Regions from separate parts of the Rathayibacter sp. AC451 genome, predicted to be linked through region 2. Evidence: riboswitches for the same ligand, from Rfam matches in the RefSeq annotation. Region 2 holds a riboswitch; the other holds the start of a gene.

Region 1 (4,444 bases), 270 kb from region 2:
CCAGGGCACCCGCGTCCGCGCTCGCGGCGATGTTCTGGCTGACGACGGTGAAGGAACCCGAGCGCACGAGGGGCCGGGCACGGCCACCGGCAGCACGAGCACGCCGTAGACGGTCGCGAGCACAGTGGCAGCGGCCCCCGCGGCGCGCGAGCGCAGGCCGACGGCCGCGGTGATCAGCAGGAGGACGACGAGGCCGGTCCACGGGATCGCGGTCTCGAGCACGGAGAGCCAGCCCGCCGACTCCGGCAGCAGCCGATGGACGGCGAGGAACGCCGCGAGCACGGCGCTCTTACCCACGACGACGGCCGCCCGGAGAGGGTGACGTCGGCGGGGGCGCTGCGGCATCCGTCGAGTATGACCGCTGCCCCGGTGACCGGGGTGGGGGAGTCCTGAGCGAGCCCGCGCGGCGGTTGTCCCCCCGTCGAGCCCGGGAGTAGCGTTCGGGCATGCCCAACATCGCCGTGTCCCTGGCCGACAAAGTCACCTCCGCGGGAGCCGCGACGATCTACGGGGAGCCCGTGGACGTCGACGGCGCCACGATGGTGCCCGTCGCACTCCGCTGGTTCGGATTCGGCGGCGGCAGCGGCTCCGAGGAGGGCCAGGAGGGCGGCGGCGGCGGTGGCGGCGGTGCCGTCGTCCCGATCGGGGCCTACATCAAGGACGACCTCGGACTGCGCTTCCAGCCCAACATCGTGTCGGTCCTGGCCGTGGGCATCCCCTTCGTCTGGGTCACCGGCAAGGCTCTCGCCCGTCTCGTCCGCGCCCTCAAGAAGTAGGCGGCCGCGCCGTCCTCAGCGCAGGCGCTGAGCGGCGTCGTGGTCCTCAGCGCAGGCGCTGAGGGCGAGCGGTGAACCACTTCTTCTGCGTGCGGCCGAATCCGACGATCAGTCGCTCGGCGTCGCCCGGGTGTCGCGGATCGTAGACGACGGCGACCGGCTCACCGGCCATCCAGGCGTCTCCCCGACGCTGGGGGATCTTCAGGGCGCGTCGCTCCTCGCCGTTCTCGAGGTGGTACGAGACGAGCAGCCGCCCGGCATGGCTGCCGCGTGCGCCCGGCATCGATGCGTCGTTCGGGAGCACCCGACCCTGCACGCGCGTCCCGGAGCCCAGCAGCTCACGACGGATGCGCCGACGCCTCTGCCACAGGAGCGCGTGGAGCAGGACCAGCAGCACGACGGCGAGAACGACGACCACCGACCACGACATGCTGTCTATGATTGCTGACGAACACGGGAGTCCGGTGCACCGGACTGAGAGGAAGGCACGCAGCCTTCGACCGTCGAACCTGATCTGGGTCATGCCAGCGAAGGAACGTTTCGATCTCCTCTTCCTACCCGTGCCCTCCATTCGCTTCCACGAAAGGGCACGTCAGTGCAGAACTCCACCCTTCCCACCACCCGGCGCCGCGATCTCCGCTGGCGCGTCGTCGACATCGTCGTGGCGAGCGTCGTCGCCGTCGCGAGCGGCATCGTCTTCTGGGCCTGGGGCCTCGCGACCAACGTCCTCGGCCTCGCCTTCGAGTTCCTCCCCGGACTCGGCGGGATCCTCGGCGGCGGCTGGCTCTTCGCCGGCGTCCTGGGCGGCCTCATCATCCGCAAGCCCGGTGCCGCGCTCTACACCGAGCTCGTCGCCGCGGTCGTCTCCGCGCTGATCGGCACCCAGTGGGGCTACCTGGTCCTGCTGTCCGGACTGGTCCAGGGACTGGGCGCCGAGCTCATCTTCGCGCTCTTCCTGTACCGCAGCGGTCGGCCGATCGTGGCGCTGCTCGCCGGCGCCGGTGCGGGTCTCGCCCTCGCGATCAACGACCTGATCGTCTGGTACGCGGGTGTGGACGGACTCTTCGCCACCGTCTACATCGTCTCCTCGATCGTGTCCGGCATCGTCCTCGCGGGACTCCTGCCCTGGCTCGCCGTCCGTGGACTGGCCGCCTCCGGCGCCCTCGACCGCTTCGCCTCGGGGCGCGAGGGCAGGGTGATCGACGCAGCCGGCGCGGGCGCTCGATGAGCGGTGCCGCCGTCTCGGCCCGCGGCTGGAGCTGGCGGCACGCCGGGCGCTCGCGGTCGGCCGTGTCCGGGCTCGACCTCGAGATCGGGCCGGGGGAGCGCGTGCTGCTCCTCGGCCCCTCCGGTGCGGGCAAGAGCACTCTGCTGCACGCTCTCGCCGGAGTCCTCGGCGGCGAGGAGGACGGCGCGTCGGCCGGTGAGCTGACCCTCGACGGCGAGTCCCCCTCCGGCGCCGCGGGATGGCGGGTCTGGTGCTGCAGGATCCGGACACCCAGGCCGTGCTGGCGCGGGTGGGCGACGACGTCGGCTTCGCGTGCGAGAACCTCGGCGTCCCCGCGGCCGAGATCCTGGAGCGCGTCCGGCAGGCTCTCGAGGACGTCGGGCTCGACGTGCCGCTCGACCGCTCGACATCGGCTCTGTCGGGCGGGCAGAAGCAGCGGCTCGCCCTCGCGGGCGTGCTGGCCATGCGACCGAGGCTCCTCCTGCTGGACGAGCCGACGGCCAACCTCGATCCGGTCGGCGTCCGCGAGGTGCGCGACGCCGTCGAGCGGAGCACGGAGCGCTCGGGAGCGACCCTCGTCGTCGTCGAGCACCGCGTGGACGTCTGGATCGACCTCGTCGACCGGGTCGTGGTGCTGGGTGCGGACGGAACCGTGATCGCCGACGGCGCCCCCGCGACCGTGCTCGTCGACGCGCGCGAGGTGCTCGTCACGGCGGGGGTCTGGCTGCCGGGGGAGGTCCCGGCGCGCCGCGACGGCCCGGTGGGATCCACCGCGGCCGCGTTGCGCACCTCCGCCCTCGCGCTGGCGCGTCCGGTCTTCGGCGTGCGCCGTCCGCCCCTGATCGCCTCCGGACTCGATCTCGAGATCGCCGAGGGGCGGGTCACCGCCGTGCTGGGCCCCAACGGAGCGGGGAAGTCGACGCTCGCACTCACGCTCGCCGGGCTCCTGCCGCCCGCCGACGGGGAGGTCGTCGCCTCGGACGCGGTGCGTGCCGGAGCGTCACGGCACCCGCACCGCTGGCGCTCCGCCGAGCTCGCCGACCGCGTCGCGATGGTCTTCCAGGAGCCCGAGCACCAGTTCCTGACGGCGCGGGTGCGGCAGGAGCTGCACCTGGGCACGCGGAACGCGTCAGAGCGCGCCCGGGCCGACGCGATGCTCGACCGGCTCGGGCTGTCGACCCTGGCCGATGCCAACCCCTTCACCCTCTCCGGGGGCGAGAAGCGCCGGCTCGCCGTCGCCTCCGCCCTGGTGCGCCGCCCCGCGGTCGTCGTCCTCGACGAGCCGACCTTCGGCCAGGACCGCCGCACCTGGGACGTGGTGATCGACCTGCTGGCCGAGCTCCGCACCGAGGGCCGCGCGATCCTCGCCGTCACCCACGACGAGCACCTCGTGAGCGCCCTGGCCGACGCCGTCGTGCCGCTCGGTGCTCAGGAAGGAGTCCCGCGATGACGCTCCTCACGGCGCTCCCCGCCCGGGGGCGGATCGCTCGAGCGAATCCCGTCGCGAAGCTGCTCGCGAGCCTCGTGATCGCGGTCGTCCTCGTCCTCACCCTCGACTCGGTGTCGGCCGCGACCGCTCTGGCGCTCGAGCTGCTGGTCCTGCCCTTCGCGGGGCTGCGCCTCGGCGATCTCCTCCGCCGCACCGCGCCGGTGCTGATCGCCGCGCCCCTCGCGGGCATGACCACCGTCCTCTACGGTCGCGACAGCGGAGCCGTCCTAGCGGAGTTCCTGTTCGTGAGCGTCACCGAGGGGTCGCTGGCGCTCGGAGGGGCCATCACCCTGCGCGTGCTCGCGATCGGTCTGCCCAGCGTCGTGCTCATCGCGACCACCGACCCGACCGACCTCGCGGACGGTCTCGCGCAGATCCTCCGCCTCCCGTCGCGTTTTGTGCTCGGGGGCCTGGCGGGCATGCGGCTCGTCGGCCTCCTCGTCGAGGACTGGAGGACGCTGTCGATGGCGCGTCGCGCGCGCGGAGTGGCCGACGGGCGTGGTCCGATCCACGCCTTGCGCAGTCTCGCCGGTCGCACGTTCTCGCTGCTCGTCCTCGCCATCCGGCGGGGGGAGCAGGCTCGCGACGGCGATGGAGGCGAAGGGCTTCGGAGCGCAGACGCCCAGGACCTGGGCCCGGGTGTCCCGCTTCGGCGGCGGAGACGTGCTGCTGGTCCTGGGCGGAGTGGCGATCGCCGGCCTCGCCGTGACCGCGGCGCTGGTCGCCGGCACCTGGAGCTTCGTGCTCCGTGGCTGAGCGCCTGACGACGAGGACCGCGCGGGCGCTCGCGCGGCGTCTCGTGGACCGGCGCGCGAGGACCGTCCTCGTCGACGGCCCGAGCGGCTCGGGCAAGTCGACCTTCGCCCAGGACCTGCTCGGGCAGCTGCGAGCGGTGCCCGGAGCGCCCGACGCGGTGCTGGTGCGGATGGACGACCTCTACCCGGGATGGTC
Region 2 (4,444 bases):
AGACCGCCTCGGCCGACACGGTTCAGCTGGACGCGCTCATGCACGTCCTCCGCGAGGCGATCGGCTGAGCGGAGCCGCGAAGAAGTCGCGCTCGAAGCGGCTGGAGCGCAGGAACGCGTCGCGCATGGCGGCGCGCTCCGTCGCTCCGGCCCGTGCGGCTGCGGCCTCGGTGACGGCGATCGCCCTCGCGGTCGCGGCGGCGAATCCGGGGTCGGCGTAGGTCGAGAGCCAGTCCTCGTAGGGGTGCCCCGGCCGGTTCGCCGCCGCCAGTCGCTCGCCGATATCGGCGTAGAGCTGGAAGCACGGCAGCAGCGCGGCGACGAGCTCGCCGTAGCCGCCCCTTGCTCCGACGGCCGCCAGATGGTCGACGTAGCCCCGGGTGGTGTCGGAGGGCTCGTCCCATCGGCTGCCGAGCCGATCGCGGTGCAGCTGAGCCTCCGTCGCGATCGCCTGCGCAGAGCTCTCGGCCCAGAAGACCTGCTCCTCGGCGCTCGGCGCCCGCTGGGCGGCCACGGCGAGCACGCGGGCGTACTCCGAGAGGTAGAGCGCGTCCTGCGCGAGGTACCACTCGAAGTCGTCGCGCTCGAGCGTGCCGTCGCCGAGGGCGGTGACGAAGGGCAGGGCGTCGATCTCGCGGCGCAGCGGCTCGGTCTCGGTCCACACCGCCTCGCAGAAGGCGGGCGTGCGGAGCCGGTGGAAGTGGTCGATCGGCCCGTTGCCGGTGCCGACCTCGAGGGCGTCGGCGCCGCGGAGTGCGCCGGTCAGCCACTCCTTCGCCTCGGTGAGCGCTGCCGCGAGGTCGTCGACGGCACCCGTCCGGCCGACGAGGAGCACGGCCATGGCGGAGGAGAGCGAGCAGCCGGTGCCGTGCGTGTTCGAGGTGGGGACGCGCTCGCCCGGGGTCTCGCGGGTCTCGCCGGAGGGCGTGACGATCGCGTCCGGAGTCGACGGGCCGTCGAGATGCCCGCCCTTCACCAGCACGGCGGTGCCGAGCGTGCGGGCGACGTCCGCGCCCTGCCGGAGCGCCTCGGCCCAGTCCCCGGCCTCCTCGGCGCCGGCCAGCACGGCGAGCTCCGGGAGGTTGGGGGTGACGAGATGCGCCCGGCGGACGAGCTCGCGGACGCTCTCCTCGGCCTCGGGGTCGAGCAGACGATGACCGCTCGTGGCGATCATGACCGGATCGACGACCACGAGCGGCGGACGGACCGCGTCGAGCCAGTCCGCTATCCCCGTGCCGATCGCGGCGGTCGCGATCATGCCGATCTTCACGGCGTCGATCGCGACGTCGTCGCTCACCGCGTCGAGCTGCTCGCGGAGGAACGTCACCGGAGGCAGGTGCACGGAGCGGACCCCGTGCGTGTTCTGCGCGACGAGAGCCGTGACCACCGCCATGCCGTAGCCGCCGAGCACGCCGATCGACTTGAGGTCGGCCTGGATGCCCGCACCGCCCGTCGGATCGGTGCCCGCGATGCTGAGCACGCGCGGGATGCGCGCGGTCACCGGTCCCACTCCGCGAGCAGGGTCGCAGCGGCGGCTGCGGGATCCTCCGCCGTGCAGATCGCCGAGACGACAGCGAGGCCGGCGGCCCCCGCGGCGCGCAGGGCCGCCGCATCGTGCAGGCCCACGCCGCCGATGGCGACGCAGGGGAGCGGAGTCGCGGCCGCGAGATCCGCGAACCCGTCGATCCCGAGCGGTACCGGGTGGTCGGGCTTCGTCGCGGTCGGCCGGATCACTCCGACGCCCAGGTAGTCGACGGTACCCGCGGGCAGGGCGTGCACGGCCTCGAGGTGCGCGGGCGTGTTCGCCGTCAGTCCGAGGACGGCGTCCGGGCCCAGGAGCTGCCGGGCGGCGAGGACGGGCAGGTCTGACTGCCCGAGGTGGACCCCGTGCACCCGCGCTCCGGCCAGGCGGGCGGCGAGGGCGACGTCGACGCGATCGTCCACCACGAGGGTCGTGCGCTCGTCGAGCACGTCGGCGACGGCGAGGACGAGGGCGAGCAGCTCGGCGGCCGAGGCGTCGTGGTCGCGGATCTGGACAGTGCGGACGCCACCCAGGACCGCGGCGGACACGACGGCCGGCACGCCGCGCGCTCCGCACTGCCGCGTGTCGGTGACGAGGTAAAGGGAGAGGTCGAGGGCGCTCACGCGATCCTCGCCCCCTGCGCGACGACGGACGCGTCGAGGGAGGAGACCTCGTCGAGGAGGGCCACGGCGAACGAGCCGGGACCGGCCGCGGTGCGCGCCGCGCGCTCGGCGGCCATCCCCCAGACGACCGAGCCCGCGACGGCGGCGCGGAGGGCGGCTCCGGGGGCGGGGTCGGCGGCGCCGAGGAAGGCGGCCATCACGGCGCCGAGGGCGCAGCCTCCGCCCGTGACGCGGGTCAGCAGCGGGTGCCCGCCGGTGACACGGACGACCGCGACTCCGTCGGTGACGACGTCGACGGGGCCGGAGACAGCGACGGCGGCTCCCGTGCGCCGGGCGAGTTCCTTCGCGGCGTCGAGCGCATCCTCGGCCCCGTCGACGGCGTCGACACCCCGACCGCCGGCACCGAGACCGGCGAGGGCGAGGATCTCGGAGGCGTTGCCGCGGATGATCGAGGGCCCCTGGTCGAGGATCTCGGCGGCGAAGGCGGTGCGGACCGGCAGTGGCCCGACGGCGACCGGATCGAGCACCCAGAGCGGCCCGGTCGCGATCGCCTCCCGCGCCCCGGAGCGCTGCTCTGACCCGGGCGTCCCGAGATTCACGAGCGTCGCCGACGCGAGCCCGGCGAAGACGCCCGCCTCGCCCGGGAGATCGGCCATGGCGGGGCTCGCCCCCAGGGCGAGGAGGCTGTTGGCGGTGAATCCGGTCACCACCGCGTTGGTGATGCACTGGACGAGTGGCGCCCTGCGGCGCAGCTCCTCGAGATCGCGGCCGACGGCGGCCCCGTCGAGGTCGTGGAGGGTCGGGTGGGCAGGCGTGCGAATGCTCATTCGCGACATCCCTTCGCTAGTACGAACTAGATCAGGTTCAACGGGTCTTCTCTCAGCCCAGGCGGGCACCCCGTGTCACTGCGCACGACCCTAGTGCCTGGCGACCACGATCTCGCCGTGCCCGCGACGGCGATCCCGAGTCGTCCGGTCACCAGCAGCTGGTCGGAGAGTTTCGGGCGGCGAGCACGACGGCAGGAGCGAGCGGGACGAGCTCGATCTCCCGTGCGCCGCAGGGGCAGAGTAGATAACCGACGACCCCCTCGCTGGTCGAGTGGCGGGAGAGTCGGGTCCAGCGGTGCTCGTGCATGCACCGATGCTCTCGTAAGGGATCGGAGGCGTTCAACCATTACAGTCGGCGGATGACCTTCGACCACCGGCACCAGGTCGGTCCGCGACTCGCGGCCGCGCTGGTGAACGCCGCGCCCGACGACCCGATCGAGCCGCTGCTGCAGGCGCAGGGCGTCCGCGAGCCGGGCCTCGCTCCGTCCGACACGCTGGCGCTGCGGGACTGGGCGGCGCGGCTGCGGCGCGTCTTCGCGGCCGGCTCGGTCCAGGCGCGCTGCGGCGAGGTGAACGGCCTGCTCGCGGAGGTCGCCGGATCGCTGTTCGTCGCCACCCACGACGGGATGCCGCCGCATCTGCACCTCGTTCCCGACGGCAGTGACGTCGTCACCCGGGTGCGCTCGGTGACCGCAGGAGGTCTCGCCTTCTTCGTGTCCGCGGCGGCGGGGCTCCGGATGGGCGTCTGCGCCCGAGGAGGCTGCGACCGGGTGTTCGTCGACGAGTCCCGCGCCGGCCGGCAGCGCTACTGCTCCGCGCGCTGCGGCAACACGGACGCGGTCGCGAGGCACCGGTCCTCGAGGCCCTAGTGCAGGGTCGCAGTGCGGGGAGCGCGGCCGGGGCAGAACTGCAGGGAGCGGCGCTCAGTCGGTGCGCAGCGTGCTGTCGCCGCGGGCGCCCACCACGACGCGGAGCCCGATCGGCAGCCGCTCGCGCATCGCGTCGACGTGGCTGATGAGCCCGATCGTGCGACCGCCGGACCGCAGCGCGTCGAGCGTGCCCAGCGCGGTCTCGAGGGTCTCGGCGTCGAGCGAGCCGAAGCCCTCGTCGATGAACATCGTCTCGAGCGTGATGCCGCCCGACTGGGCCGTGACGACGTCGGCGAGACCGAGGGCGAGCGCGAGTGACGCGAGGAACGTCTCGCCTCCCGAGAGCGAGGCGGGCTGGCGGCGCACGCCTGTGAACGCGTCGAGCACCTCGATCCCGAGGCCGGAGGAGGCGTTGCGGTAGGCGAGGGAGTCGTCGTGGAGCAGCGAGTAGCGGCCGCTCGTCATCGCGCCGAGGCGGAGGTTCGCCGCGCCCACGATCTCCTCGAGGCGGCCCGCGAGCGCGAACGCCTCGAGATCCATGCGACGCGTGTTCTGCCCGCGCCCGTCGATCGTCTCGGCGAGCGCGCGCAGCTCCTCGTGCCGA

The links. Region 2 has a riboswitch for thiamine pyrophosphate ahead of thiM (hydroxyethylthiazole kinase). Riboswitches for the same ligand answer to the same signal wherever they lie in the genome.
Region 1: linked by a shared signal. The riboswitch ahead of AC0CID_RS03205 (ECF transporter S component) and the one ahead of thiM (hydroxyethylthiazole kinase) in region 2 are both predicted to bind thiamine pyrophosphate.

Annotation. Positions count from the first base shown of each region.
Region 1 is NZ_CEEDBD010000001.1:681,553-685,996, forward strand. It holds gene AC0CID_RS03190 (hypothetical protein) at 1-345, opposite strand, end outside; gene AC0CID_RS03195 (hypothetical protein) at 447-776, shown strand; gene AC0CID_RS03200 (hypothetical protein) at 823-1,206, opposite strand; TPP riboswitch at 1,221-1,329, shown strand; gene AC0CID_RS03205 (ECF transporter S component) at 1,372-2,004, shown strand; partial or broken gene AC0CID_RS03210 (ABC transporter ATP-binding protein) at 2,001-3,454, shown strand; partial or broken gene AC0CID_RS03215 (energy-coupling factor transporter transmembrane component T family protein) at 3,451-4,249, shown strand; gene AC0CID_RS03220 (nucleoside/nucleotide kinase family protein) at 4,242-4,444, shown strand, end outside.
Region 2 is NZ_CEEDBD010000001.1:412,928-417,371, forward strand. It holds gene AC0CID_RS01900 (DEAD/DEAH box helicase) at 1-68, shown strand, start outside; gene thiD (bifunctional hydroxymethylpyrimidine kinase/phosphomethylpyrimidine kinase) at 37-1,500, opposite strand; gene thiE (thiamine phosphate synthase) at 1,497-2,144, opposite strand; gene thiM (hydroxyethylthiazole kinase) at 2,141-2,971, opposite strand; TPP riboswitch at 2,963-3,054, opposite strand; gene AC0CID_RS01920 (CGNR zinc finger domain-containing protein) at 3,331-3,840, shown strand; gene AC0CID_RS01925 (AAA family ATPase) at 3,895-4,444, opposite strand, start outside.